DNA from 2 places in the Pseudomonas pergaminensis genome. Region 2 is predicted to be linked to the other one. Evidence: predicted binding sites of a transcription regulator. Region 2 holds the regulator's gene; the other holds the start of a gene.

Region 1 (14,914 bases), 2.0 Mb from region 2:
TGGAACAGCTCAATAGCCGGGACGAACAGGCCATGCACATGACCTGGACCACAATCTACAACACACTGGGCGTGGCCAGGTTATGGGCGGCGATGCATGTGGAAGCGCTTGAAAAGGAGCGCTCCAGGGTGACATGGACAATTATTGCTGAGCCCACAGAGGAGGTGAGCCCAGGGTTTGAACAGTTTGTGCAGGGCTTCGCCAACGGCGCATTGGACAACGTTCGCCGGTTGCTTGGCTAAGCGGCAGGAGCGACGCGCGTCGCTCCCGCCATTCAGTCAGCGGGTTAGATCTTGAAGCTATCGACCAGTTGCTTCAACCGATTGGCCTGCTGCGACAGGGCATCGCAATCCTTGAGGGTTTCATTCAGATTGGCCACGCCCTGCTGGTTCAGCAAGTTGATCTGGTTGATGTCCACATTGAGGGTTTCCACCACGGCAGTTTGTTCTTCGGTGGCGGCAGCCACGGACTGGTTCATTCCGTCGATCTCGACAATCCGCTGCGTCACGCTGACCAGGCGCTCACCGGCCTGGTTCGCGACCTCTACGCTTTCTTCGCTGGAGGTCTGGCTGGCGTTCATGGTGGTGACCGCTTCACGCGAGCCCACTTGCAGCGAGGTGATCATTTTGTGGATCTCCTCGGCCGACTCCTGGGTTCGATGAGCCAGGTTGCGCACCTCGTCCGCGACCACTGCAAAACCTCGACCGGCCTCGCCCGCACGCGCTGCCTCGATGGCCGCGTTAAGCGCCAGCAAGTTGGTTTGCTGGGAGATGCCTTTGATCACATCAAGGATGTGACCAATGTTGTCGGTGCTGGCGTTCAGGGTTTCGATCTGGGTGCAGGACAAGCTGATCTTCTGCGACAGCTCCGACATCGCAAGAATGGTTTGCTCCACCACTTTGCGCCCATCGTCGGCTTGCTCACTGGCACCACTGGCGTGCTGTGAAGCATCCGCGGCGTTACGCGCGATTTCCTGGGTAGCGGCACCCAGTTCATTGATCGCTGCGGCCACGCTATTGGTGCGTGCACTCTGCTCATCGGAACCGATGATAGAGGCATTGGACGAGGCCATTACACGCTGGGACAAGTCGTGTACCTGGCGGGTTGCCGAAGACACTTCCGAAATCGAAGCGTGGATGCGCTCTACAAATTGATTGAACGCACTGCCGACCTCGCCGAATTCGTCCTTGCTGGTGACAGCCAGGCGACGGGTCAGGTCACCCTCGCCCTGGGCAATGTCCTGCATCGCTACGCCCATGGTGGTGAGGGGGCGCAGCAAGACTTGGATCAGCAAGCTCAGGAGCACGGCGATCACGACCACGGCGATCAGCATGGCAATCAACGCGGAAGTTCGGAACTTGCCCAGCGGCGCGTAGGCTTTGTCTTTATCAATCGACAGGCCGATATACCAATCTGCGCCAGGCAAACCACTGATAGGGGTGAAGGACAGGATGCGGTCCTGCCCATTGAGGACGACGTCTTGGCTGACCTTGTCGATACGCACTTGGGTGCCGGGGTAGATGTCCTTGAGGTTCTTCATCACTTGGTCCTGATCAGGACTGACAATGACTTGGCCGTCGCCGCTGACCAGGAATGCGTGGCCGATACCGCCGAAGTCCACCGAGTTGATGATCTTCACCAAGGTTTGCAGGCTCAGGTCACCGCCGACGACGCCGAGCAATTCACCGTTCTTTTTCACCGGAATGGCGATGGTCACGATCTGTCCACCCACTGCGGCCATGTAGGGTGGCGTGAGCATGGGTTTATCTGCGGCCACTGCCTGCTTGTACCAAGGGCGCTGACGGGGGTCATAGCCATCGGGCATTTTCGCGTCGGGGCGCTGGGTGAACACGCCGTTGGTTTGGCCAACGTAGGTGAACTGGAAGTTCGAAGTGAATGCCGCTTGATCGACCAGACCGGGAAGGTCGGCACCACTACCTTGGTGGGCAACGTTTTGCGTGAGGCTTTCGAGCACCAGTATTCGACCACTGAGCCAGTTCTGAACACTGCTGGCGGTGAGTTCACCGGATTGTTGGATGGACGACTCCAGGTTCTGCGTAATGATGCTGCGTTGCAGGTAGTCGTTGTAGAGGGTGAATAACGCGAAGGCCAGAACCACGACGCCTGACGCGGCCAACAGAATTTTATGACTGAACTTGAGATTCATTTCATCGACTTCTTTTGCCAAAGGGGGGTGAGCGTGCCGAGTGGAACATTCCATGTAACGCGATAGGCGGACTCTCGGGCCGCTCTATTTCGGTGCACGCATGGCTCGTCAGGCTTTCGGCCAAGCCGCGGCAAAACTTAGAAAATTGTGAGATAGATCCTCTTTTAACGTAGGAAACCGACAAGTGGTTACTCGACGAGGATCGGTGTTGCAAAATTTTTCTCCCTCCCGAACAATGCGACTAATTATCATTTGTGACGTTTGGCCGAGCTCGCTTGAATGCCGTCTGCTGAGTACTTCCCGTGTGAAAACGCTGTTCAGGCGCTGTATTGCACCCATCACAGTTGGCTGAACACCTGGCTGCGTAGCCGTCTGGGCAACGCGGCGGATGCTGCCGACTTAGCACAAGACACCTTTGTACGCCTGCTGCAGAAAACCGAACGCTTTGAACTCAAGGCTCCCCGGGCATTTTTGCGCACCATTGCACGAGGGTTGGTGATTGATCACTGGCGCCGCGAAGAGATCGAACGGGCTTACCTCGAATCTATCGCCCATTTGCCCGAGGCAATGGCGCCGAGCGCGGAAGCGCGGGCGCTGGTGTTGGAATTACTGGAAGATATTTCCCGTCTTTTGGAGGGTCTCAAGCCTAAGGTGCGTAAGGCATTTCTGCTGGCTCAGTGCGATGGGCTGACACACAAGCAAATCGCGATGCACATGGGCGTGTCGCTGCGCTCAGTGGAGCGTTATGTGGCCGAGGCGCTCTACCATTGCTATGTCCTGCGATATGAAACATGACACCCATGGATAATGCCGCGCGTTGCGGACCCGATCCCCGGGTGATCAAACAGGCTATCAATTGGGCACTGCGCCTGCGTAACAACCGTGCCAATGTCCGTCTGCGCGAGCAGTGTGAGCAGTGGCGCGAAGCTCACCACGACCACGAAGTGGCCTGGCAACGGGTACAGGCGCTGCAACAGGAGTTGAGCGGCACTCTGGCAGCGATTCCGGGCGCGCATGTGGCGCTGGAAAACAGTGCGCAGGGGTTGGGCCGTCGACAGGCGTTGAAGCTATTGACCGGCGTGCTGGTGGCTGGCTCAGCGGCCTGGGTAAGCCGGGATCTGACTGGCTGGCAGCGCTGGACCTCCGACTTCGCAACCGCCACCGGCGAACGTCGTAGCATCCAGTTGTCCGATGGCACGCGCCTGCAACTTAATACTGACAGTGCCGTAGACCTTGCCTTCAATCCTCAGCAGCGCCTGATAACCCTGGTGCGCGGTGAAATCCTGGTGACGTGCGGTGCGGCTGCCTCGGCGCCATTGTTGGTTCAAACACGTCACGGCTTGTTCGAAGGTATCGACGGACGTTTCGCTGTCCACCAAACCAGTGACTGCACGCGGTTAAGCGTGGTCAGCGGCAACGTGGCCATCCATTCACCACACCAGCCGAATGGGTTGTCGACCCAGGCCCACGCCGGCGATAACTACCTCGTGCGTCAGACCCAAGCCACCCTTGCTCCGCCTCTGGCCATGGACATTGGCGCCTGGACCGATGGGCTGATCGTGACGCGGGATATGCGTCTTGCGGATTTTCTATCAGAGGTTGGGCGTTATCGACCGGGTTACCTGGGTTGCGCGGTAGAGGTAGCTGATTTGCGGCTATCGGGGGTCTTCCGCCTGGAGAACACCGATCAATTGCTGGCGATCCTGGCGCGAACGTTGCCGGTTCAAGTGCGTTACCGCACGCGTTGGTGGGTGAGTGTGGAACGGTCGGCCTGATCGTTTGTTTTTTTGGCGGCTTTTTTCCGTGAGTCCGGCTTAGACAGTAAGCCTATCAATCTGCCCTCACCGGCCTCTACGGAACCTGATCATGACTGCGTGTTTCCACCACAACTCTTCCTACCCGTTATTGGGAAAAGCCGTACGCGTGGCATTAATGTCCACCGCATTGGGCATCAGCATGACGCCGATCGCCGGTATGGCTGCACAGGCCGGTATCTCGCAGGTCAATCAACGCTACGAGATACCGGCAGGCCCACTGGGTGAGGTGCTCAACCAGTTTGCGCGGCAGGCAGGCATTACCCTTTCCAGCACGCCCGCGCAAACCCAAGGTCGCCAGTCAGCAGGGCTGCTGGGGGAATATTCTGCCGGACAGGGGTTGAATCAGCTGCTCAATGGCTCAGGGCTGCAGGCCGTTTCTGAAGACGGTGTGAGTTTTGTATTGCAGGCCGTGCAGGAAAGTAGCGCCCTGACGTTGCCAACCACTGATATCAAGGGCTTTGCATTGGGCAATGCGTTGGGAAGCATGGACGGCTACAACGCGACTCACAGCCAGATCGCAACCAAGACCAGTACGGCCTTGCTGGAGACCTCGCAAACCGTCTCGGTGGTCACGCGCGAGCAGATGGATGACCAAGGCTCGCAGACAGTCGCTCAAGCCATGCGCTACACGCCTGGTGTGTTGACCAACCCCTACGGCGCGACGCACCGGTATGACTATGTGGCAATGCGTGGCTTCAACGATGGATCGGTGGATAACATCTACCTCGACGGCTTGAAGTCCATGGGGGACAGCGGCACCTACAGCACCATGCAGGTAGACCCGTATTTCCTGGAACGTATAGACATTCTCAAGGGGCCTTCCTCCGTGTTGTATGGGCGTAGTTCACCTGGCGGTTTAGTAGCGCTTACCAGCAAGAAGCCCCTGTTCGAGCCTTATCATCAGGTTCAGGCGACAGTCGGCAGCAATGGTCAACGCGGTATGGGTTTTGACTTCAGCGGTCCGGTAGATGACGACAAGCGCGTCGCCTATCGACTAACGGGGTTAGCGGATAAATCCGACACTCAATTCGACCACGCCAAGGAAAAGCGCTACGCACTGGCGCCGACGTTGAGCATCGACTTTACCGATGACACCTCGCTGACGCTCCAGGCTTATCTGCAGCACGACCCAGAGGGTGGTTATCACAGCGGTATGCCGGCCGATGGTGCGCTGCATCAACGCAATGGCCAGAGGATCTCCAGTCACTTCTTTGAGGGTGAACCGGGGGTCGATGGCTACAAGCGAGACCAGCAGTCCTTTGGCTATCAGTTTGAGCATCGCTTCAATGATGTTTTCACTGCGCGACAGAACTTCCGTTACCTGGACTCCAAGGTGAAGTTGGATCAGGTGTATGGCTATGGGTGGACCACACCGACCAGCAATGAGCTGAACCGCTACTATTCGGGGGGTGATGAGAAGCTGCATGCGTTCATCATCGATAACATGCTGCAGGCCGAGTTTTTCACAGGGGCGACTAAACACACGGTGTTGATGGGTGCCGACTATCAGCGGCGTAAAACCGTAGTGGACTGGACGAGCGGGTCACTGCAGCCAATCAACGCATTCAATCCTGTGTATGGCAATTCCTCTATCAGCTATTACAACCCAACCAGTTATCTGCGCCGGCTGGAGCAGACTGGCGTCTATCTGCAAGACCTGATTGAAATGGATAAGTGGCGGTTTTCCCTGGGGCTAAGGCAGGACTGGGTAGAGACCTCCGACGAAAACCGGATCGCCGAGACGAGCCGGCCGGTTGGCACGGAAATAAGCGACAAGCGCACCAAGCTCACTGGGCGTGCGGGGGCCTTGTATCTGTTTGATAACGGCCTGGCGCCCTACGTCAGTTATTCCGAATCCTTTAATCCCAACTCCTATTCAGACAGCGCCGGCAACCCGTTGGCACCTACTGATGGGACGCAGTGGGAGGTGGGGCTGAAATACCAGCCGCCAGGCACGGACAATCTGTTTACCGCGTCGTGGTTTCGTATCGACCAGGAAAACCTTGCGACCAAGCTGCCCCAGGAAAACTTTTATCGTGCTGTAGGGGCTGTGCGATCGCAGGGGTTGGAGTTGGAATCCCATATGCAGCTGACTGAGAACTTGAAGCTGTTGGGCAGCTACACCTTTACTGACATTGAATACTCCAAGTCGATGGTGAGCACCCTGAGCACAGCTGGCAATCTGATTGAGAACCAGGGCAACTCTCCGACTCAAGCCCCGCGTCACATGGCGTCCGTTTGGGCTGACTATAAATTTAATCAGGGTGCCTTCGATGGCTTGAGGCTTGGAGGCGGATTGCGCTATGTGGGCTATAGCTGGGCGGATGCGGAAAACACAATGAAGGTACCTTCTTACACCTTGTTTGATGCCTCTGTAGGGTATGACCTGGGTAAGGTTGGACTGAAGGGCGTCGATGTAAGACTCAATGCCAACAACCTTACCAATGAGACCTACGTGGCTTCTTGTGCCAGCCTGAACTTCTGTTATTTGGGGGAAGAGCGAAACGTCAGCGCGACGGTGAGTTACCAGTTCTGATTCGCCCGTGTTTCACCCAAGCCAGCGCCTGATGTCAGGTGCTGGCTTTTTTGTTTCTAACTGCGGCTTCTCCTCGGTTTACTACGCGAGAGTGGCTCGCGTCACCGCAGAAGGGCAAGAAACTGGATCGCCAGGCCCCTAAACGACAAAACCCCTGTCTGCGTTAGCAGACAGGGGTTTCGGAATTCAATCTTGACGATGACCTACTCTCACATGGGGAAACCCCACACTACCATCGGCGATGCATCGTTTCACTGCTGAGTTCGGGATGGGATCAGGTGGTTCCAATGCTCTATGGTCGTCAAGAAATTCTGTGTACCAGACCGTTGCGCTAGCAACGTGCCGGTGAAATTCATGGACTTCTACATAAACAAAACCCCTGTTTGCGTTAGCAAACAGGGGTTCTGGAATTTAATCTTGACGATGACCTACTCTCACATGGGGAAACCCCACACTACCATCGGCGATGCATCGTTTCACTGCTGAGTTCGGGATGGGATCAGGTGGTTCCAATGCTCTATGGTCGTCAAGAAATTCGGGTACTGAGTCGTGGCCAGATGGCCTCGCTTCAGCAAATTGGGTATGTGACAGCTTTCGGTGTTTTGTGAACGTCGAACTTTCGGTTCATTTCGTCTTCACACACCGCAATCTGATGCTCGTTAGAGTAGTCAAATTGCTTGGGTGTTATATGGTCAAGCCTCACGGGCAATTAGTATTGGTTAGCTCAACGCCTCACAGCGCTTACACACCCAACCTATCAACGTCGTAGTCTTCGACGGCCCTTCAGGGAACTCAAGGTTCCAGTGAGATCTCATCTTGAGGCTAGTTTCCCGCTTAGATGCTTTCAGCGGTTATCTATTCCGAACATAGCTACCCGGCAATGCCACTGGCGTGACAACCGGAACACCAGAGGTTCGTCCACTCCGGTCCTCTCGTACTAGGAGCAGCCCCTCTCAAATCTCAAACGTCCACGGCAGATAGGGACCGAACTGTCTCACGACGTTCTAAACCCAGCTCGCGTACCACTTTAAATGGCGAACAGCCATACCCTTGGGACCGGCTTCAGCCCCAGGATGTGATGAGCCGACATCGAGGTGCCAAACACCGCCGTCGATATGAACTCTTGGGCGGTATCAGCCTGTTATCCCCGGAGTACCTTTTATCCGTTGAGCGATGGCCCTTCCATACAGAACCACCGGATCACTAAGACCTACTTTCGTACCTGCTCGACGTGTCTGTCTCGCAGTCAAGCGCGCTTTTGCCTTTATACTCTACGACCGATTTCCGACCGGTCTGAGCGCACCTTCGTACTCCTCCGTTACTCTTTAGGAGGAGACCGCCCCAGTCAAACTACCCACCATACACTGTCCTCGATCCGGATAACGGACCTGAGTTAGAACCTCAAAGTTGCCAGGGTGGTATTTCAAGGATGGCTCCACGCGAACTGGCGTCCACGCTTCAAAGCCTCCCACCTATCCTACACAAGCAAATTCAAAGTCCAGTGCAAAGCTATAGTAAAGGTTCACGGGGTCTTTCCGTCTAGCCGCGGATACACTGCATCTTCACAGCGATTTCAATTTCACTGAGTCTCGGGTGGAGACAGCGCCGCCATCGTTACGCCATTCGTGCAGGTCGGAACTTACCCGACAAGGAATTTCGCTACCTTAGGACCGTTATAGTTACGGCCGCCGTTTACCGGGGCTTCGATCAAGAGCTTCGCGTTAGCTAACCCCATCAATTAACCTTCCGGCACCGGGCAGGCGTCACACCCTATACGTCCACTTTCGTGTTTGCAGAGTGCTGTGTTTTTAATAAACAGTCGCAGCGGCCTGGTATCTTCGACCGGCATGAGCTTACGGAGCAAGTCCTTCACCCTCACCGGCGCACCTTCTCCCGAAGTTACGGTGCCATTTTGCCTAGTTCCTTCACCCGAGTTCTCTCAAGCGCCTTGGTATTCTCTACCCAACCACCTGTGTCGGTTTGGGGTACGGTTCCTGGTTACCTGAAGCTTAGAAGCTTTTCTTGGAAGCATGGCATCAACCACTTCGTTAACTAAAAGTTAACTCGTCATCAGCTCTCGGCCTTAAGATCCCGGATTTACCTAAGATCTCAGCCTACCACCTTAAACTTGGACAACCAACGCCAAGCTGGCCTAGCCTTCTCCGTCCCTCCATCGCAATAACCAGAAGTACAGGAATATTAACCTGTTTTCCATCGACTACGCTTTTCAGCCTCGCCTTAGGGACCGACTAACCCTGCGTCGATTAACGTTGCGCAGGAAACCTTGGTCTTTCGGCGTGGGTGTTTTTCACACCCATTGTCGTTACTCATGTCAGCATTCGCACTTCTGATACCTCCAGCAAGCTTCTCAACTCACCTTCACAGGCTTACAGAACGCTCCTCTACCGCATCACTTACGTGATACCCGTAGCTTCGGTGTATGGTTTGAGCCCCGTTACATCTTCCGCGCAGGCCGACTCGACTAGTGAGCTATTACGCTTTCTTTAAAGGGTGGCTGCTTCTAAGCCAACCTCCTAGCTGTCTAAGCCTTCCCACATCGTTTCCCACTTAACCATAACTTTGGGACCTTAGCTGACGGTCTGGGTTGTTTCCCTTTTCACGACGGACGTTAGCACCCGCCGTGTGTCTCCCATGCTCGGCACTTGTAGGTATTCGGAGTTTGCATCGGTTTGGTAAGTCGGGATGACCCCCTAGCCGAAACAGTGCTCTACCCCCTACAGTGATACATGAGGCGCTACCTAAATAGCTTTCGAGGAGAACCAGCTATCTCCGAGCTTGATTAGCCTTTCACTCCGATCCACAGGTCATCCGCTAACTTTTCAACGGTAGTCGGTTCGGTCCTCCAGTTAGTGTTACCCAACCTTCAACCTGCCCATGGATAGATCGCCCGGTTTCGGGTCTATTCCCAGCGACTAGACGCCCTATTAAGACTCGCTTTCGCTACGCCTCCCCTATTCGGTTAAGCTCGCCACTGAAAATAAGTCGCTGACCCATTATACAAAAGGTACGCAGTCACAGAACAAAGTCTGCTCCCACTGCTTGTACGCATACGGTTTCAGGATCTATTTCACTCCCCTCTCCGGGGTTCTTTTCGCCTTTCCCTCACGGTACTAGTTCACTATCGGTCAGTCAGTAGTATTTAGCCTTGGAGGATGGTCCCCCCATATTCAGACAAAGTTTCTCGTGCTCCGTCCTACTCGATTTCATGACTAAGAGATTTTCGCGTACAGGGCTATCACCCACTATGGCCGCACTTTCCAGAGCGTTCCGCTAATCTCAAAGCCACTTAAGGGCTAGTCCCCGTTCGCTCGCCACTACTAAGGGAATCTCGGTTGATTTCTTTTCCTCAGGGTACTTAGATGTTTCAGTTCCCCTGGTTCGCCTCTTGCACCTATGTATTCAGTACAAGATAACCATCTTATGATGGCTGGGTTCCCCCATTCAGACATCTCCGGATCAAAGTCTGTTTGCCGACTCCCCGAAGCTTTTCGCAGGCTACCACGTCTTTCATCGCCTCTGACTGCCAAGGCATCCACCGTATGCGCTTCTTCACTTGACCATATAACCCCAAGCAATCTGGTTATACTGTGAAGACGACATTCGCCGAAAATTCGAATTTCTCAATTAAGAGAACTCACAAATTTTACCTTAGCCTGATCCGTTACCAGTGAAAGTAACGTTCAGTCTATCTTTCTATCACATACCCAAATTTTTAAAGAACGATCTAATCAAAGACTAGAAATCAACATTCACCATCACTTGGATGGAATGCTCATTTCTAAGCTTTCAAAACTTTCAGAAGCAGTAGTGGTGGAGCCAAACGGGATCGAACCGTTGACCTCCTGCGTGCAAGGCAGGCGCTCTCCCAGCTGAGCTATGGCCCCGTATTTCTACAGGCGTTTCCCACACAAAATTGGTGGGTCTGGGCAGATTCGAACTGCCGACCTCACCCTTATCAGGGGTGCGCTCTAACCAACTGAGCTACAGACCCAATTTCGGGCTGCTTCTTATCGTCTTCTTCAATGAATCAAGCAATTCGTGTGGGAACTTATGGAGCAGCTGATGTCGTCGATTAAGGAGGTGATCCAGCCGCAGGTTCCCCTACGGCTACCTTGTTACGACTTCACCCCAGTCATGAATCACACCGTGGTAACCGTCCTCCCGAAGGTTAGACTAGCTACTTCTGGTGCAACCCACTCCCATGGTGTGACGGGCGGTGTGTACAAGGCCCGGGAACGTATTCACCGCGACATTCTGATTCGCGATTACTAGCGATTCCGACTTCACGCAGTCGAGTTGCAGACTGCGATCCGGACTACGATCGGTTTTATGGGATTAGCTCCACCTCGCGGCTTGGCAACCCTCTGTACCGACCATTGTAGCACGTGTGTAGCCCAGGCCGTAAGGGCCATGATGACTTGACGTCATCCCCACCTTCCTCCGGTTTGTCACCGGCAGTCTCCTTAGAGTGCCCACCATAACGTGCTGGTAACTAAGGACAAGGGTTGCGCTCGTTACGGGACTTAACCCAACATCTCACGACACGAGCTGACGACAGCCATGCAGCACCTGTCTCAATGTTCCCGAAGGCACCAATCTATCTCTAGAAAGTTCATTGGATGTCAAGGCCTGGTAAGGTTCTTCGCGTTGCTTCGAATTAAACCACATGCTCCACCGCTTGTGCGGGCCCCCGTCAATTCATTTGAGTTTTAACCTTGCGGCCGTACTCCCCAGGCGGTCAACTTAATGCGTTAGCTGCGCCACTAAAAGCTCAAGGCTTCCAACGGCTAGTTGACATCGTTTACGGCGTGGACTACCAGGGTATCTAATCCTGTTTGCTCCCCACGCTTTCGCACCTCAGTGTCAGTATTAGTCCAGGTGGTCGCCTTCGCCACTGGTGTTCCTTCCTATATCTACGCATTTCACCGCTACACAGGAAATTCCACCACCCTCTACCATACTCTAGTCAGTCAGTTTTGAATGCAGTTCCCAGGTTGAGCCCGGGGATTTCACATCCAACTTAACAAACCACCTACGCGCGCTTTACGCCCAGTAATTCCGATTAACGCTTGCACCCTCTGTATTACCGCGGCTGCTGGCACAGAGTTAGCCGGTGCTTATTCTGTCGGTAACGTCAAAATTGCAGAGTATTAATCTACAACCCTTCCTCCCAACTTAAAGTGCTTTACAATCCGAAGACCTTCTTCACACACGCGGCATGGCTGGATCAGGCTTTCGCCCATTGTCCAATATTCCCCACTGCTGCCTCCCGTAGGAGTCTGGACCGTGTCTCAGTTCCAGTGTGACTGATCATCCTCTCAGACCAGTTACGGATCGTCGCCTTGGTGAGCCATTACCTCACCAACTAGCTAATCCGACCTAGGCTCATCTGATAGCGCAAGGCCCGAAGGTCCCCTGCTTTCTCCCGTAGGACGTATGCGGTATTAGCGTCCGTTTCCGAACGTTATCCCCCACTACCAGGCAGATTCCTAGGCATTACTCACCCGTCCGCCGCTCTCAAGAGAAGCAAGCTTCTCTCTACCGCTCGACTTGCATGTGTTAGGCCTGCCGCCAGCGTTCAATCTGAGCCATGATCAAACTCTTCAGTTCAAACATCTTTGGGTTTTTAAGAAACCCTAAACTTGGCTCAGCAATCGTTGGTTACATCTTTGATTTCTCGCGGAGTAACTTGTGATGCTGATAATCTTGTTGACTATCAGTCTGACTCCACAAGCACCCACACGAATTGCTTGATTCAGTTGTTAAAGAGCGGTTGGTTAAGATCTTTCGTCTCAACCGAGGCGCGCATTCTACAGCAGCCTCATTTGCTGTCAAGTGATTATTTTCAGAAGTTTTCGAAGATTTCTTCAACAACTTCAACCACTTGCGCTTCCGATCTCTCGTTAGCGGGAGGCGAATTCTACAGCGTTACACGCTGCTGTCAACACCTCTTTTTCTCCGCTTTCGACCGAGAAGATCGAAACGTTAATAGAGCCAAACAACACTGCTCTACCAACTCCTTCTGGGCTTCGATGACCTGAAGCAAATCGCTGTCGAATTCTGCGTAACTCTTTGTTTACCAAGGAGTTTTCCGTTTCGACTGCGCCGGAAGTGGGGCGAATTATAGACTTCCAGAATCTGCCGTCAACCCTTAATTTTACTTTTCTATCAATTAGTTAGAGTTGATTAAAAAACCATCAATAGAGAGCCGGTTATGCCCTCTATATATATAGAAGAAGGGATTCAGATAACGCCCGCAGCCTTCAATGCGACCACATTCGCCACACCCAATCCCAACACCTCTTGAAGCACCTTGGCCGTGTGCTCCCCCAGCAGGGGAGGCGCACTACGGTACTCCACAGGCGTTTTGGACAGCCGTATCGGACTGGCAACCTGAGGCACCATCCCTGCCAAGGCATGAGGTAACGCCATCGCCAGCCCACGCGCCTTTACTTGGGGATCGGCAAACACCTGCGCCAAATCGTTGATAGGCCCACACGGCACTCCAACCCGCTCCAACTGTGACACCCACTCAGCCGTCGTCTTGAATACCGTCGCCTGACGAATCAACGGGATCAGCTCCGCCCGATTGGCCACCCGCACCTTATTAGTAGAGAAGCGCGGATCATCCGCCCACTGTGGCTGCCCAGCCACTTCAGCAAACTTGCGAAACTGCCCGTCATTACCCACCGTCAGGATGAAATCACCGTCGGCCGTGGGAAAGTCCTGGTAAGGCACGATATTCGGATGCGCATTACCCAAGCGCTTTGGCGGCACGCCCGTTGTCAGGTAATTCATCGCCTGATTGGCCAGGCATGCCACCTGCACATCCAGCAACGCCATATCGATGTGCTGCCCACCACCGTCATGGTCCCGATGGGCCAGTGCCGCCAGTATTGCCACGGTCGAGTAAAGCCCCGTAAGGATGTCAGTCAGCGCCACGCCCACCTTCACCGGCCCAGCGCCATCCTCCCCCTCGGGCCGGCCGGTCAGACTCATCAGCCCGCCCAGCCCCTGAATCATGAAGTCATAGCCCGCACGCGCTGCATAAGGCCCGGTCTGACCGAAGCCCGTGATCGAGCAGTAGATCAGCTCCGGATTGATCTCCTTGAGCGACTCATAATCCAAACCATACGCTGCCAGGCCGCCCACCTTGAAATTCTCGATCAAAATGTCCGACTTAGCCGCCAGCTCACGTACCAGCGCCTGCCCCTCAGGCCGCGTGAAGTCGATTGTCACCGACTCCTTATTGCGATTGGCCGACAGGTAATACGCTGCCTCGCTAGTGTTCTCGCCATAAGCATCCTTAAGGAAGGGCGGCCCCCAGGCGCGTGTGTCGTCGCCACTGCCCGGCCGTTCGACCTTGATTACCTCAGCCCCAAGATCCGCAAGGATCTGCCCGGACCAAGGGCCCGCCAGTACTCGCGATAAATCCAGTACCCGCAGATGCGAAAGCGCGCCCATGCCCTGCTCCTATTAATAGAACGCCTGAAGACCGGTTTGCGCACGCCCCAGAATCAAGGCATGCACGTCATGAGTACCTTCATAGGTATTGACCACCTCCAGGTTGACCAGATGACGCGCCACCCCGAATTCGTCGGAAATACCATTGCCACCCAGCATGTCCCGAGCCATGCGCGCGATATCCAGGGACTTGCCACACGAGTTACGCTTCATGATCGAAGTGATCTCAACCGCAGCCGTGCCTTCGTCCTTCATGCGCCCCAGGCGCAGGCAGCCCTGCAAGGCCAAGGTGATCTCAGTCTGCATATCGGCCAGCTTTTTCTGGATCAGCTGGGTAGCCGCCAACGGACGCCCGAACTGATGACGATCGAGCGTGTATTGGCGAGCGGTATGCCAGCAGAACTCAGCAGCGCCCAACGCGCCCCAAGAGATGCCATAGCGTGCAGAGTTAAGGCAGGTGAACGGCCCCTTCAAACCACGCACGTCCGGGAAGATGTTCTCTTCCGGCACAAACACGTTATCCATGACGATCTCGCCGGTGATGGAAGCGCGCAGCCCGACCTTGCCATGAATCGCCGGAGCGCTCAGGCCCTTCCAACCTTTCTCCAGGACAAAGCCGCGGATATCACCGGCATCGTCCTTGCCCCACACCACAAACACATCCGCGATCGGGCTATTGGTGATCCACATTTTTGCGCCTGTCAGGCTATAACCACCTTCCACCTTGCGCGCACGGGTAATCATCGCGCCTGGGTCGGAACCATGGTTAGGCTCTGTCAGACCAAAGCAACCGATCCATTCGCCAGAAGCCAGCTTCGGCAGGTACTTCTGTTTCTGCGCCTCGGTGCCGAACTCGTTGATCGGCACCATGACCAGTGACGACTGCACACTCATCATCGAGCGATAGCC
Region 2 (14,914 bases):
CGGGCCAGTTCCCCTAAGGTTCTCGAGTGACCTGCAAATTACTCCTGGTGGATGACCACGCACTGATCCGGGCCGGCGTTCGCGCGCTGGTCCAGGACATTCCCGGCTACACGGTGATCGGCGAAGCCAGCGATGGCGCGCAGTTGCTGGAGCAGTTCAGCGCCCTGCTGCCGGATATCGTGCTGTTGGACTTGTCGATGAAACACACCGGCGGCCTGGATGCCTTGCAGCAGCTCAAGCGCGTCTACCCCAAGAGCAAAGTGCTGATCCTTTCGATGCACACCGACCCGGAACTGATCATGTGCGCGCTGGAATCCGGCGCCCATGGCTACCTGCTCAAGGACACCACCGCCAACGAGCTGGAACACGCACTGCTGGCCTTGCGCAACAACGAACGCTACCTGAGCCCGGCGATTGCCCACACCGTGATCAACCAGGCGCTGGTGCGCAGCCAGGGGCCCACCACCCCCGCCGGCCACAGCCACAACCTCACGGCGCGGCAGTTGGAGATCCTGCGCCTGATCGTGCGCGGCAAGTCCACGCGGGAAATCGCCCACGGCCTGGGCCTGAGCATCAAGACCGTGGAAGCCCACCGCTCGCAGATCATGAAGCGCCTGCAGATTTTCGACGTGGCGGGCCTGGTGCTATTCGCGGTGCGCGAGCAGATCATCAGCCTGGACGACTAACGGCGAATCCACCGGCAGGTGCACGCGCAAGGCTTGAGGCAAGGCTTCGAAGTGCAGGTCATCACCCTCCAGCGGCTCCCCATCGAGGTTGATATACAGCCCTTGCGCGACCTTGATATTCACCCATGGCAGGCGCGCGCGGACAAACATGGTGTCCAGGCCCCAGCCGTTGTTCATCAACTCGCGCAATGTACCGACCACTTCCTGGGGGGCCGGCAGGATACTGACGTCCAGCAGGCCGTCATCGGCCATGGCGCCTGGGCAGAGCTCATGCCCACCGCCTGCCTGGCGACCGTTGCCGATCCCCAGGGCGAGCAGCTCGCCTTTCCAGTGGAAATCGGGGCCATCCAGCTCGGCGTAGGCGGCCTTCAACTCACTGAACCGCGTCAAGCCAGTGAACAGGTAGGCGGCGCCACCCAGGACTTTTTTCAAGTCTTCGGAGGTGTTGGCAGTGACCTGGCTGCCGAAACCGCCGGTCGCCATATTGAGGAAGATCTGCCCGCCGACCTGGCCCAGGTCGATGGCCCTGGGTGGCACGTCCAGCAGTGCCAGGGCCTGGGCAGGCCCCAGCGGCACGCCGGCGGCCTTGGCGAAATCGTTCGCGGTGCCCAGGGGCATCAGCAACAGGCTGGCGTCGGCCTTGGCCTGGGCCATGGCTTCGGCCACATCGCGCAGGGTGCCGTCGCCGCCACCGGCGATGATGTGGGTGTAGCCGTCAGTGAGGGCTTCGTTGACCAGCCGCTGGGCGTCGCCGCCTTCCCAGGTGACCCGCACCGCCAACTCGCCGCCCTGCTCGCGCCGGGCCTGCACGGCGGTGCGGACGTCCTCGTTGAGGGCTTGCTTGCCGTGGAGGATCAACAGGGCTTTGGGGGTGGTCATTGCGGGAATCTCCTGATTCAAGGGTGCTTGGAGGATGTGGACCTTGGGCGGGGAGAAAAAAGCCATTGGATGGGAAAAAAATTGGATGATTGAGTGCATATCCGTTTTTTGGGTAACGGCGGGTATTGGTTCCGCCCTTACGGCGGGTCACTTTTGAAAAGAGCCCAAAAGTAACCAAAAGGCTCTTGCCCCAACACTCGGTACCTCGCCTAGGCTCGGTATGCCCGTAATCCGACAGGTATTTGGGGGGCCGCCGCCACGCGCCATCCATGGCGCGGGGCGGCTAAACCGGCATCCCTGCCGGTTTACCCCCCAAATCCCTGCCGAATTCCGGCCAGCGTGTTTGACGGGGCGCCTAAGATCAAGATCAAAAGCAAGAGCACAGCGGCCTGACAGCCGGCTTAAGTGGTGTGAAGCAAAGGCAAAAGCCAACGCGGCCCACTGTAGGAGCCGGCTTGCCGGCGATGGTCGTTAACGATGACGTGGGGTGTCTGGATGAACGCGGCGGTCTCACGTTTTTCGCCGGCAAGCCGGCTCCTACAATGGACCGCGTATCCACGATGCGAAGCGAGTCGCTCTTGATCTTGATCTGAGGCGCCCCGTTAAACACGCTGGCCGAACGCAGGCTTTGGAGCGTGGGTAACCCGGCAGGACGCCGGGTTAGCCGCGCTGGGCCAAGGATGGCCCATCGCGGCGGCCCACGCTCCAAAGCCGGAGTGAGGGCACACCGAGCCTAAGCGAGGTGCCGAGTGTTGGGGCAAGAGCGTTTTGCTTACTTTTGCGCTTTTCAAAAGTGAGCCGCCGTAAGGGCGGAACCAATACCAGCCGTCACCGCAGCAACGGATATGTACTCACAACCCAATCAACTCTTATGCAACTTACTCATCAGTTGCGCTTCAGCCTGCGTCAACCCACATGACTGCGTCAGCTCATCCACCGTAGCCCCCATCCCCACCAACTTCGCCGCCTGCGCAAACGAAAGGCTCGACGGATCCCGCTGCTCAATCTGCGCCAGCTTGTCGGGCAACGGCGCAAGGATGGCGCGCAGTTCATGCACCTCATCCCCCACCTTCACCGCACTCTGCTGGTAATGATCAACCCGCTTGACCAACTCCAGAATGCGCCGGTCACGCACCGCATCACGCTCGGCCTGCTGCAGGAACAATTCGCGCTGCTGGCGCACATAGCGCAGCAGGAACGCCAGGGTCCCGGCCCACAACAGGGCCAGGACAATCACCGCGGCCTCAAAGAACAATCAGATGCTCTCCAGTTCCGACCATTCTTCTTCGCTCATCATCTTGTCCAGCTCAACCAGAATCAGCAGTTCGCCGTTCTTGTTGCATACGCCCTGGATGAACTTGGCGGACTCTTCGTTACCCACATTCGGTGCGGTTTCCACTTCCGATTGGCGCAGGTACACCACTTCCGCCACGCTATCGACCATGATCCCGACCACTTGCTTGTCGGCTTCGATGATCACGATACGCGTGTTGTCGTTGACCTCAGTCGGTACCAGGCCAAAACGCTGGCGGGTGTCGATCACCGTCACCACGTTGCCGCGCAGGTTGATGATGCCCAGCACATAGCTCGGCGCACCCGGTACCGGGGCGATCTCGGTGTAGCGCAGCACTTCCTGCACGCGCATCACGTTAATGCCATAGGACTCGTTGTCCAGTTTGAAGGTAACCCATTGCAGGATCGGATCATCCAAACCTTGTGCGGACGCTGACTTATTCATACCCCTGACCCCTTCAAATGCCGCATGACACGGCGTGTGTGCTTCGCTGACCGCATTCGCATGCGGCCCTTATTGTTCAATCAACTGCGTTTGTTCTGTGGCATCGCCTTGACCGCGCCACTGGCGATCAACTCGGCCAGTTCGGCGACGTCGAGCAACGCGCACATGTGTTCGATCACGGTGCCCGCCAGCCAAGGCCGTTGGCCCCGGTGGCTGCGCCATTTGATTTCGTTCGGGTCCAGGCGCAACGAGCGGCTGACCTGATGCACCGCCAGCCCCCACTCATAACCCTGCACCGAGATCACGTACTGCAAGCCTTGGCGGAAGTCGTCGCGATAGCGGTCGGGCATGACCCAACGCGCGGTATCCAACACTTTGAGGTTGCCCGCCTGGCTGGGCAGGATGCCGAGGAACCACTCCGGCTGCCCGAACAGCGGCGTCAGTTCCTGACCTTCCAGGGAGTAGATCGAGCCCAGGCACACCAGTGGTACCGCCAGGGTCAACCCGGCGACATCGAACAGCAGGCATTCGAACGGCTCGGCAGCCCAACTCGGACGCCCATCGCCAGTCACCGGCGGCGGGGTGATGCTCGGTGGCAGGTGCACTTCCACCACCGGCTCGACCACCACGGGCGCAACCACTGCCGGCGCGATCGGCACGATGACCGGGGCAACCGGCACAACCTGCGCGTCGCGGGCCTGCTCTTCCAGAACGGCCAACTGGAATTCATCCAGCGTGCTTTCCGGCTCTACAGCGGGCTCCAGCACCAGGATCGGTTCCGGCAATTCTTCCGCGGTCGCATCCTGCAGCAAGGCATCCAGGTAGGATTCCAGTGCCAGTTGCGGCCGGGTCTTGAGTTCTACGGGACGGTTCATCACGCCACCTGCGCCACAAGTTGCTGGGACAGCAGGTGCTTGAGCAACGCGCGGTAGGCCAGTACGCCTCGGCTTTTCGGGTCGAACTGCGACGGCGCCAGGCCGGCGCGGCTGGCGTCACGCAGGCGTGTGTCCACCGGGATGTAGCCGTTCCAGATGGTATCCGGGTAGGCATCGCGCAACACACGCAGGGTGCCGAGGGATGCCTGGGTGCGGCGGTCGAACAAAGTCGGCACGATGCTGAACGGCAGCGCCTGTTTGCGCGAACGGTTGATCATTGCCAGGGTGCTGACCATGCGCTCCAGACCTTTGACGGCCAGGTGCTCGGTCTGCACCGGGATCACCAACTGCTGGCTGGCCGCCAACGCGTTGACCATCAACACGCCCAGCAACGGCGGGCTGTCGATGATGGCGTAGTCGAAGTCCTGCCAGAGTTGCGCCAGGGTCTTGGCGATCACCAGGCCCAACCCGCTCTGCCCCGGCGACTGGCGTTCAAGGGTGGCCAGGGCGGTGCTGGAGGGCAGCAGGGAAATACTCTCGTTGCTGGTGGGCAGCAGCAGTTGCCCCGGCAAGTCGGCGGGCACGCTGCCCTTGTGCAGGAACAGGTCGTAGTTGCTGTGTTCCAGCGCATCCGGGTCGTAGCCGAAATAGCTGGTCATGGAGCCGTGAGGGTCCAGGTCCACCACGACCACGCGCTTGCCCGCCTCGGCCAGCAAGCCGGCTAAGGCGATGGAGGTGGTGGTCTTGCCGACCCCACCCTTTTGATTGGCAACTGCCCAGACTCTCATTCGGTTGGTTCCTCCCGGCAGGCACAGGCGCGACCGAGACATTGCATAAGGTTATTGAGCCGGCGACGGAGAATTGACGGCGCTCTGACGAACCGGCGGTTTTACAGGGGGCGGTGCAGTTTGTGTGCCAGCCCGCTTCAAGGCGGCATCCGGTGTCGCATTGGCGGTACCGGTGCCGGTCAGGCTGCGGCGCACATCCAGGTTGCGCGAGACCACCAGCACCACCCGACGGTTACGTGCGCGCCCCTCCACCGTGGCGTTATTGGCCACCGGCTGGAACTCGCCATACCCCACCGACGCCAGGCGCCCAGGGTTCACACCCTGCATCGCCAGCATGCGCACGATGCTCGCGGCACGTGCCGAAGACAGCTCCCAGTTGGTCGGGTACTGCGCGGTGCTGATCGGAAAATTGTCGGTAAAGCCTTCCACGTGGATCGGGTTCTCGAACGGCCGCAGGATCGCCGCCACCTTGTCGATGATAGTGAACGCCTGGTCACTGGGCATCGCATCGGCACTGGCAAACAGCAGGCTGGAGTTCAGCTCGATCTCCACCCACAGCTCGTTGCCACGCACGGTCATCTGGTTGGAGCTGATCAAATCGCCGAACGCGGCGCTGATGTCATCGGCAATGCTTTTCAGCGGATCGCTGGTTCCACCCACGCCTGCGGCGGTTTCATCGCTGTCGTTGACCAACGGTTTGGCCGGCGTCACGGTCTTGGGCCGTTCTTCGCCGATGGGGATCGGCTTGAGGGCGCGGTCGGCATCGTTGAACACGCCGATCAGCGCCTGGGAAATGACTTTGTACTTGCCTTCGTTGATCGACGAGATGGAGTACATCACCACGAAAAACGCGAACAGCAAGGTGATGAAGTCCGCATAGGACACCAGCCACCGCTCGTGGTTGACGTGTTCTTCAGGCTCGCGACGGCGACGGCTCATAATCGATATCTCCCATCAATCCATGAAGCCCTGGAGCTTCAATTCGATGGAGCGTGGGTTCTCACCCTCGGCGATCGACAGGATGCCTTCCAGCAACATCTCGCGGTAACGCGACTGGCGCATGGCAATCGACTTGAGCTTGCTGGCCACCGGCAACAGCACCAGGTTGGCACTCGCCACGCCATAGATGGTGGCGACAAATGCCACGGCAATGCCGCTGCCCAGTTGCGACGGATCGGCGAGGTTGCCCATCACGTGGATCAAGCCCATCACCGCACCGATGATGCCGATGGTCGGCGCGTAGCCGCCCATGCTTTCGTAGACTTTGGCGGCGTTGATGTCGCGACTTTCCTGGGTGTAGAAATCCACCTCCAGGATGCTGCGGATCGCTTCCGGTTCGGCGCCGTCCACCAGCAATTGCAGGCCTTTGCGTGCGTAGCTGTCCGGCTCGGCGTCAGCCACGCCCTCCAGGCCCAGCAGGCCTTCCTTGCGCGCGGTGAGGCTCCAGTTGACCACGCGATCAATGCCACCTGGCAGGTCCACGCGAGGCGGGAAAATGATCCATATCAGAATCTGCATGGCGCGCTTGAACGAGCTCATGGGCGACTGCAACAACGCCGCGCCCACGGTACCGCCAATCACGATCAACGCTGCCGGGCCGTTGGCCAATGCGCCGAGGTGACCGCCTTCGAGGTAGTTGCCGCCGATGATCGCGACAAACGCCATGATGATGCCGATCAGGCTCAATACATCCATCAGAGGCAGGCCTCCACCAGATGCTTGCCGATGTCGTCCAAGCTATAGACGGCGTCGGCCAGGTCCGCCTTGACGATGGCCATGGGCATGCCATAGATCACGCAGCTGGCTTCGTCCTGGGCCCAGATTGCGCTGCCGCCCTGCTTGAGCAGCCGCGCGCCTTCACGGCCATCGGCGCCCATGCCGGTGAGGACCACCGCCAGAACTTTGTCGCCGTAGGACTTGGCCGCCGAACCAAAGGTGATGTCCACGCAGGGTTTGTAGTTCAGGCGCTCATCGCCCGGCAGGATTTTGATCGCGCCACGGCCGTCCACCATCATTTGCTTGCCACCCGGCGCCAGCAACGCCAGGCCAGGACGCAGGATGTCGCCATCCTCGGCTTCCTTGACACTGATGCGGCACAGCTTGTCCAGGCGCTCGGCGAATGCCTTGGTGAACGCCGCAGGCATGTGCTGGATCAGCACGATCGGCGCCGGGAAGTTGGCCGGCAGTTGGGTCAATACGCGTTGCAGGGCCACCGGGCCGCCCGTGGACGTGCCGATAGCCACAAGTTTGTAGGCCTTGCGCTTCGGCGCAGGCGAATGGGCAGTCGCAGGCGCAGCAGCGCGAACCGGCGCCACGGCAGGCCGTGCAACCGGCGCAGGCGCTGGACGAGCAAACGATGACGTCGGTGCAGCCGGTGCTGCAACCGGTGCAGGCGTCGGCGCTGGCGCGCTGAACAGGCTGCGACGGTTACTGCGCGAAATGCTGTGCACTTTCTCGCACAGCATTTGCTTGACCTTCTCGGGGTTGCGCGAGATGTCTTCGAAATTCTTCGGCAGGAAATCCACCGCGCCAGCGTCCAGCGCATCCAGGGTGACCCGGGCGCCTTCGTGCGTCAGCGAGGAGAACATCAACACCGGGGTCGGGCAGCGTTGCATGATGTGCCGAACTGCCGTGATGCCATCCATCATCGGCATCTCGTAGTCCATGGTGATCACGTCCGGTTTCAACGCAATGGCTTGATCAATCGCCTCTTTGCCGTTGGTGGCCGTGCCGACCACCTGGATCGTTGGATCGGCGGAAAGAATTTCCGAGACGCGGCGGCGGAAGAAACCCGAATCGTCCACCACCAGGACCTTGACTGCCATAAACACTCCGTTAGGCGGGGCGGGCACTACCGCCCTGCCCCACCAGAATCAAATACGCCGAGCGGCGTAACGCTTGAGCATGCTCGGAACATCGAGAATCAGCGCGATCCGACCGTCACCGGTGATGGTCGCACCCGACATGCCCGGGGTTCCCTGCAGCATTTTGCCCAAAGGCTTGATGACCACTTCTTCCTGGCCAACCAGTTGATCGACGACAAAGCCGATCCGCTGGGTGCCCACGGAGAGAATCACCACATGGCCTTCGCGCTGCTCTTCGTGCTTGGCCGATGCCACCAGCCAGCGCTTGAGGTAGAACAGTGGCAACGCCTTGTCGCGTACGATCACCACTTCCTGACCGTCCACCACGTTGGTGCGCGACAGGTCGAGGTGGAAGATCTCGTTGACGTTGACCAGCGGGAAGGCGAAAGCCTGGTTGCCCAGCATCACCATCAGGGTCGGCATGATCGCCAGGGTCAACGGCACCTTGATCACGATCTTGGAGCCCTGGCCCTTGGTCGAGTAGATGTTGATCGAGCCGTTGAGCTGGCTGATCTTGGTCTTCACCACGTCCATGCCGACGCCACGGCCCGACACGTCGGAAATCTCGGTCTTGGTCGAGAAGCCCGGGGCGAAGATCAGGTTGTAGCACTCGGTGTCGGTCAGGCGGTCGGCGGCGTCCTTGTCCATCACGCCGCGCTTGACCGCGATGTTGCGCAATATGGTCGGGTCCATGCCTTTGCCGTCGTCAGTGATCGACAGCAGGATGTGGTCGCCCTCTTGCTCGGCGGCCAGGATCACCTTGCCGTTGCGCGACTTGCCCGAGGCTTCGCGCTCTTCCGGGGTTTCCACGCCGTGGTCGACGGCGTTGCGCACCAAGTGGACCAGCGGGTCGGCCAGGGCCTCGACAAGGTTTTTGTCGAGGTCGGTTTCTTCACCCACCAGTTCCAGGTTGATCTCTTTCTTCAGCTGACGCGCCAGGTCGCGAACCAGGCGTGGGAAGCGGCCGAAGACTTTCTTGATCGGCTGCATCCGCGTTTTCATCACGGCGGTCTGCAGGTCGGCGGTCACCACGTCGAGGTTCGACACGGCCTTTTGCATGGCTTCGTCGCCGCTGCTCAAGCCCAGGCGTACCAGGCGGTTACGCACCAGTACCAGTTCGCCGACCATGTTCATGATGTCGTCCAGGCGTGCGGTATCAACCCGCACGGTGGTTTCGGCTTCACTGGCAGGCTTCTCGGCCACCGGTGCTGCAGCGGCACGCGCCGGAGCCGGTGCTGGCGCTGCGGCTGGCGTGGCAGCTGGCTTGGCGGCCGGGGCCGGCGCTGCGGCTTTGGCGGCCACCGGTGCAGCGGACGCGACCGCTGCGGCCGGGGCCACTTCGCTGAACTTGCCCTTGCCGTGCAATTCGTCCAGCAGGGACTCGAACTCGTGATCGGAGATCAGGCCGTCGCCCGCCGGTGCTGCATTGGCAGCGGCAGGCGCCGCAGCCGTGGCGGCGACTTCCGGCAAGGCGTCGGCCACGAAGGTGCCCTTGCCATGCAGTTGGTCGAGCAACGCTTCAAATTCGTCGTCGGTAATGTCGGTGCTGGCACTGGCGGCAGGCGCCTCTGCAGCAGCAACCGGTGCGACAGCATCGGCCGCAAACTGGCCTTTGCCATGCAACTGATCGAGCAGGGACTCGAACTCAGCGTCGGTAATGTCTTCGCTGGTCGGTGCTGCGACGGCAGCCGCCGGCGTCTCTGCCTCGGCCTTCACGGCACTGAGGGAGTTGAGCAGCTGTTCGAACTCGCTGTCGGTCACATCCGGCTCGGCTTGCGCCACGGGCTCCGGCGCGGCTTCCACCACAGGCGCAGCCGAGGTGTCGGCAGGTTCTGCCAGGCGCGCCAGCGCGGCCAGCAGTTCCGGGGTGGCCGCGGTGATCGGGGCACGTTCGCGCACTTCGCTGAACATGCCGTTGACCGCATCCAGCGCTTCGAGAATCACGTCCATCAGTTCCGAGTCGACGTGCCGCTCACCCTTGCGCAGGATGTCGAACACGTTCTCGGCGATGTGACAGCACTCCACCAGCTCATGGAGCTGGAGGAAGCCGGCGCCCCCTTTTACAGTGTGAAAACCGCGAAAAATTGCATTGAGCAGGTTCGCATCATCCGGGCGGCTTTCCAGCTCGACCAGTTGTTCGGACAGTTGCTCTAAAATTTCGCCGGCCTCTACAAGGAAATCCTGAAGGATTTCTTCATCGGCGCCGAAGCTCATGTGGGTGCTCCTTAGAAGCCTAAACTGGATAACAGGTCATCTACGTCATCCTGACCTGACACAACGTCTTCACGTTTATCGGCATGAATCTGCGGACCTTCACCCTTGGCGAGATGTTTTTGTGGATCTTTTTCCGAGAGGATCGCTTCGCGGTCATGTTCAATGCCGGCAAAGCGGTCAACCTGGCCTGCCATAAGCACCAATTTGAGCAAGTTGCTTTCCACTTCGGTGACCAACTGGGTCACACGCTTGATCACCTGGCCGGTGAGGTCCTGGTAATCCTGGGCGAGCAGAATGTCGTTGAGGTTGCTGGAAACCGTGCGGTTTTCCTGCTCGCTGCGTGACAAGAACCCATCGACCCGACGCGCCAATTCACGAAACTCTTCAGCCCCCACTTCCCGGCGCATGAAGCGGCCCCAGTCAACGCTGAGGGCCTGGGCTTCATTGGCCATGCCGTTGACCAGAGGCGTGGCGTTTTCCACCAGGTCCATGGTGCGGTTGGCCGCCGCCTCAGTCAGCCTGACCACGTAGGACAGGCGTTCGGTGGCATCAGTGATTTGCGAAATTTCTTCGGCCTGGGGCATATGCGGGTCAATCTGGAAATTGACGATCGCACTGTGCAGCTCGCGTGTGAGCTTGCCCACTTCCTGGTACAGGCCGCGGTCACGGGTCTGGTTGAGCTCATGGATTAACTGCACCGCGTCGCCGAACTGGCCTTTCTCAAGGCTGTCGACCAACTGATGAGCATGCTTTTTCAGGGTCGACTCGAAGTCTCCCTGTGACGTTTCTTTATGCTCCATAGCTCCCCCGCGATGGCATTAGCCGTGGATGCGTTCGAAGATTTTTTCGATCTTCTCTTTCAAGGCCAAGGCAGTGAATGGCTTGACCACGTAACCGTTAACCCCGGCTTGGGCGGCTTCGATGATCTGCTCACGCTTGGCTTCGGCGGTCACCATCAGCACAGGCAGGCTGCGCAGCTTTTCGTCAGCGCGCACGTGGCGCAGCAAGTCGATGCCGGTCATGCCCGGCATGTTCCAGTCCGTTACCAGAAAGTCGATGCTCCCGCTGTTGAGGATCGGAATCGCCGTAATGCCGTCATCCGCCTCGACCGTGTTAGTGAACCCAAGGTCACGCAACAGGTTTTTTATGATCCGCCGCATCGTTGAGAAGTCATCAACGATGAGGATTTTCATGTTCTTGTCCAATTCGACCTCCAAGCAGTCTTAAACGCGCCCAGCACCTGGACGCGCCATTTCAATCAACAGGCATTACACAAAAAGGACTGCCGGGGGCACCACGGGTCGAACCCGCGAAGGCTGCTTGCCCTCGCGGTATCGTCTACAGTGTCCCCACACTGCCTGTCAGCGCGCTCGCCACTCTCCCAAACGCCCCCGCAAGCGGGCTGCGCACTGGCTGTGCAACTGGCTGACCCGCGATTCGCTGACCCCCAGGACCTCACCGATTTCCTTGAGGTTCAGCTCTTCGTCGTAGTACAGCGCCAACACCAGTCGCTCACGCTCCGGCAAATTGGCAATCGCGTCCGCCAACGCCCCCTGGAAACGCTCATCTTCCAGGTCACGCGATGGCTCCATATGAGCGCTCGCGCCGTCCTCGTGCAGCCCTTCGTGTTCGCCGTCCTGCAAGAGGTCGTCGAAACTGAACAGGCGGCTGCCCAAGGTATCGTTCAAAATCCCGTAGTAATCGTCGAGACTCAATTGGAGTTCGGCCGCAACTTCGTGATCTTTAGCGTCGCGACCGGTTTTTGCTTCAATTGCGCGAATTGCGTCACTGACCATGCGCGTATTGCGATGCACCGAACGCGGCGCCCAGTCACCTTTGCGCACTTCATCGAGCATCGCGCCACGTATGCGGATACCCGCGTACGTCTCGAAACTCGCCCCCTTGCTCGCGTCGTATTTGGTCGACACTTCGAGCAGGCCGATCATGCCCGCCTGGATCAGGTCTTCGACCTGGACGCTGGCGGGCAGGCGTGCCAGCAAGTGATAGGCGATACGCTTGACCAGGGGCGCGTAGCGCTCGATCAATTCGCCCTGGCTGTCACGGGCAGACTTCTTGTACGCGTTGTAGCCGGTCGCTGTCATAGCACGGGTCCTGCGCTCGTCTGATGCACCAATCGCTCGACGAAAAACTCCAGATGCCCCCGAGGGTTGGCGGGCAACGGCCAGGTATCGACCTTCTGGGCAATAGCCTTGAACGCCAATGCGCATTTGGAACGAGGGAACGCTTCGTAGACTGCACGCTGCTTTTGCACAGCCTTGCGCACACACTCGTCGTAGGGAACTGCGCCGACGTATTGTAAGGCGACATCGAGGAAGCGATCCGTGACCTTGGTCAACTTGGCGAACAGATTGCGCCCTTCCTGCGGGCTCTGGGCCATGTTGGCCAGGACGCGGAAGCGGTTCATGCCGTAGTCACGGTTAAGCAGTTTGATCAGGGCATAGGCGTCGGTGATCGAGGTGGGTTCGTCGCAGACCACCAGCAACACTTCCTGTGCAGCACGCACGAAGCTGACCACGGACTCGCCGATCCCAGCGGCGGTGTCGATCACCAGCACGTCGAGGTTGTCGCCGATATCACTGAAAGCCTGGATGAGGCCGGCATGCTGCGCCGGGCTCAGGTGCACCATGCTCTGGGTGCCCGAGGCAGCCGGCACGATGCGGATGCCACCGGGGCCCTGCAGCAGCACATCGCGCAGCTCGCAGCGGCCCTCGATCACATCGGCAAGGGTGTGTTTGGGTGTCAGCCCCAGCAGAACGTCCACGTTCGCCAAGCCCAGGTCAGCATCCAGCAGCATGACGCGACGGCCAAGCTCTGCCAGGGCCAGGGACAAATTCACTGACACGTTAGTTTTCCCGACGCCACCTTTGCCGCCGGTCACCGCGATCACCTGTACGGGATGCATGCTGCCCATTTTATTTCTTTACCTTGTCTTGCTTAGACGCAGGCTACATGGCTTGGCCGCGTGAATCGCTTGCAGACCATCGATGTAGATACATTTCACGGTGTTCATCCTGACTCAACCCACCCGCTTTGCCGGGTTGTGGTAAAGGTCGGCGAACATATCGGCCATCGCTTCCTCGCTAGGCTCTTCTTGCATTTGCACGCTGACTGCACGGCTGACCAACTGATGACGGCGCGGCAGATGCAAATCATCCGGGATCCGCGGCCCGTCGGTCAGGTAGGCGACCGGCAATTCATGACTGATGGCCAGGCTCAGCACCTCGCCCAGGCTCGCGGTTTCATCGAGCTTGGTGAGGATGCAACCGGCCAGGCCACAACGCTTGTAACTATGATACGCAGCGGTAAGAACCTGTTTCTGGCTGGTGGTTGCAAGCACCAGGTAATTTTTCGACTTGATGCCACGCCCCGCCAGGCTTTCCAACTGCATGCGCAATGCCGGGTCGCTGGCTTGCAGGCCGGCAGTGTCGATCAGCACCACGCGCTTGCGCAGCAAGGGGTCCAGGGCGTTGGCCAGGGACTGGCCCGGGTCGACATGGGTCACCGACACATTGAGGATCCGGCCCAGGGTCTTGAGCTGCTCCTGGGCACCAATACGGTAGCTGTCCATGCTCACCAGCGCGATATTCTGAGCGCCGTACTTGAGCACGTAACGAGCCGCCAACTTGGCCAGGGTGGTGGTCTTGCCCATGCCGGCAGGGCCGACCATGGCGATCACACCACCCTCTTCCAAGGGTTCGATTTCCGGGGTGACGATCATCCGCGCCAAGTGGGCCAGCAACATGCGCCAGGCTTGGCGAGGCTCTTCGATTTCAGTGGTCAGGGCCAGCAGGTCGCGAGACAACGGGCCAGACAGGCCGATACGTTGCAAACGACGCCACAGGTTGGCCTGCTGCGGCTTGCTGCCTTGCAGTTGGGTCCAGGCCAGCGAGCCAAGCTGCACTTCAAGCAGTTCGCGCAGGCCGTTGAGTTCAAAGCGCATCGAATCAAACACGCGCTGGTCAACCGCAGGCGCCGGAGCAGGCGCAGCAGGACGCGGCGGTTCTTTGAAGGTGGGCTCGACCAGCGGCTCGGCAGCGGTCAGCGGCAAGCCGGCGAACAATTGGCGGTTGGTGGTGGCATCGCTGTCGCCGCGCATGCTCAGTTCAGCCTGGGCCGAGACAATCCGCGAAGCGGTCTTGCGCAGCTCGTCTTCGAGCTCCATGTTCGGCACGCGCGGCGCCAGGGCCTGGGGTGTGTAGTCCAGGGCAGCCGTCAGCTCGACACCGCCGGCAATACGACGGTTTCCGATAATCGCGGCGTCGGCGCCCAGCTCATCACGAACCAGTTTCATGGCCTGACGCATATCGGCGGCGAAAAAACGCTTAACTTGCATAACCCACTACCCTCAGCCGTTGGGCCCTACTGTCGCGACGATAGTCACTTGCTTGTTGTCAGGAATTTCCTGATAAGCCAAAACGTGCAAATTCGGTACTGCCAAGCGTCCAAACCGCGACAACATCGCCCTGACCGGGCCGGCCACCAGCAGTATCACCGGCTGGCCCTGCATTTCCTGGCGCTGTGCGGCGTCAATCAACGAACGCTGCAGTTTCTCAGCCATGCTTGGCTCCAGCAGAACGCCCTCTTCCTGGCCTTGTCCTGCCTTCTGAATACTATTGAGCAATATTTGTTCCAACCTTGGTTCCAAGGTGATCACAGGCAGCTCGGAGTCAAGCCCTACAATGCTTTGGACGATTGCACGCGACAATCCGACGCGCACCGCAGCCACCAGGGCGGCAGTATCTTGACTCTTGGCGGCATTGTTGGCGATGGCCTCTGCAATGCTGCGAATGTCGCGTACCGGCACCTGTTCGGCCAGCAGCGCCTGCAACACCTTGAGCAATTGCGACAG

Evidence for each region. The regulator FliA, encoded in region 2, starts transcription of late flagellar genes. The targets are predictions, from matches to a motif close to CTAAAGTTTNNNNNNNNNNNGCCGNTAA.
Region 1: the regulator FliA is predicted to act here: its motif matches at 2,281-2,308, upstream of KUA23_RS00625 (methyl-accepting chemotaxis protein).

Annotation. Positions count from the first base shown of each region.
Region 1 covers NZ_CP078013.2:117,606-132,519, reverse strand. Annotated here, with positions in the region: gene KUA23_RS00630 (SRPBCC family protein) at 1-242, shown strand, start outside; gene KUA23_RS00625 (methyl-accepting chemotaxis protein) at 287-2,167, opposite strand; gene KUA23_RS00620 (sigma-70 family RNA polymerase sigma factor) at 2,447-2,962, shown strand; gene KUA23_RS00615 (FecR domain-containing protein) at 2,959-3,942, shown strand; gene KUA23_RS00610 (TonB-dependent siderophore receptor) at 4,034-6,520, shown strand; rRNA gene rrf (5S ribosomal RNA) at 6,711-6,826, opposite strand; rRNA gene rrf (5S ribosomal RNA) at 6,936-7,051, opposite strand; rRNA gene KUA23_RS00595 (23S ribosomal RNA) at 7,209-10,100, opposite strand; tRNA gene KUA23_RS00590 (tRNA-Ala) at 10,350-10,425, opposite strand; tRNA gene KUA23_RS00585 (tRNA-Ile) at 10,456-10,532, opposite strand; rRNA gene KUA23_RS00580 (16S ribosomal RNA) at 10,615-12,151, opposite strand; gene KUA23_RS00575 (CaiB/BaiF CoA transferase family protein) at 12,785-14,005, opposite strand; gene KUA23_RS00570 (acyl-CoA dehydrogenase) at 14,018-14,914, opposite strand, start outside.
Region 2 covers NZ_CP078013.2:4,770,601-4,785,514, forward strand. Annotated here, with positions in the region: gene KUA23_RS21520 (sensor histidine kinase) at 1-30, shown strand, start outside; gene KUA23_RS21525 (response regulator transcription factor) at 27-686, shown strand; gene yegS (lipid kinase YegS) at 645-1,565, opposite strand; gene KUA23_RS21535 (DUF2802 domain-containing protein) at 2,428-2,820, opposite strand; gene KUA23_RS21540 (chemotaxis protein CheW) at 2,821-3,303, opposite strand; gene KUA23_RS21545 (CheW domain-containing protein) at 3,384-4,178, opposite strand; gene KUA23_RS21550 (ParA family protein) at 4,178-4,966, opposite strand; gene motD (flagellar motor protein MotD) at 5,018-5,905, opposite strand; gene KUA23_RS21560 (flagellar motor protein) at 5,921-6,661, opposite strand; gene KUA23_RS21565 (protein-glutamate methylesterase/protein-glutamine glutaminase) at 6,661-7,791, opposite strand; gene KUA23_RS21570 (chemotaxis protein CheA) at 7,840-10,044, opposite strand; gene KUA23_RS21575 (protein phosphatase CheZ) at 10,056-10,844, opposite strand; gene KUA23_RS21580 (chemotaxis response regulator CheY) at 10,863-11,237, opposite strand; gene fliA (RNA polymerase sigma factor FliA) at 11,406-12,146, opposite strand; gene fleN (flagellar synthesis regulator FleN) at 12,143-12,976, opposite strand; gene flhF (flagellar biosynthesis GTPase FlhF) at 13,082-14,398, opposite strand; gene flhA (flagellar biosynthesis protein FlhA) at 14,411-14,914, opposite strand, start outside.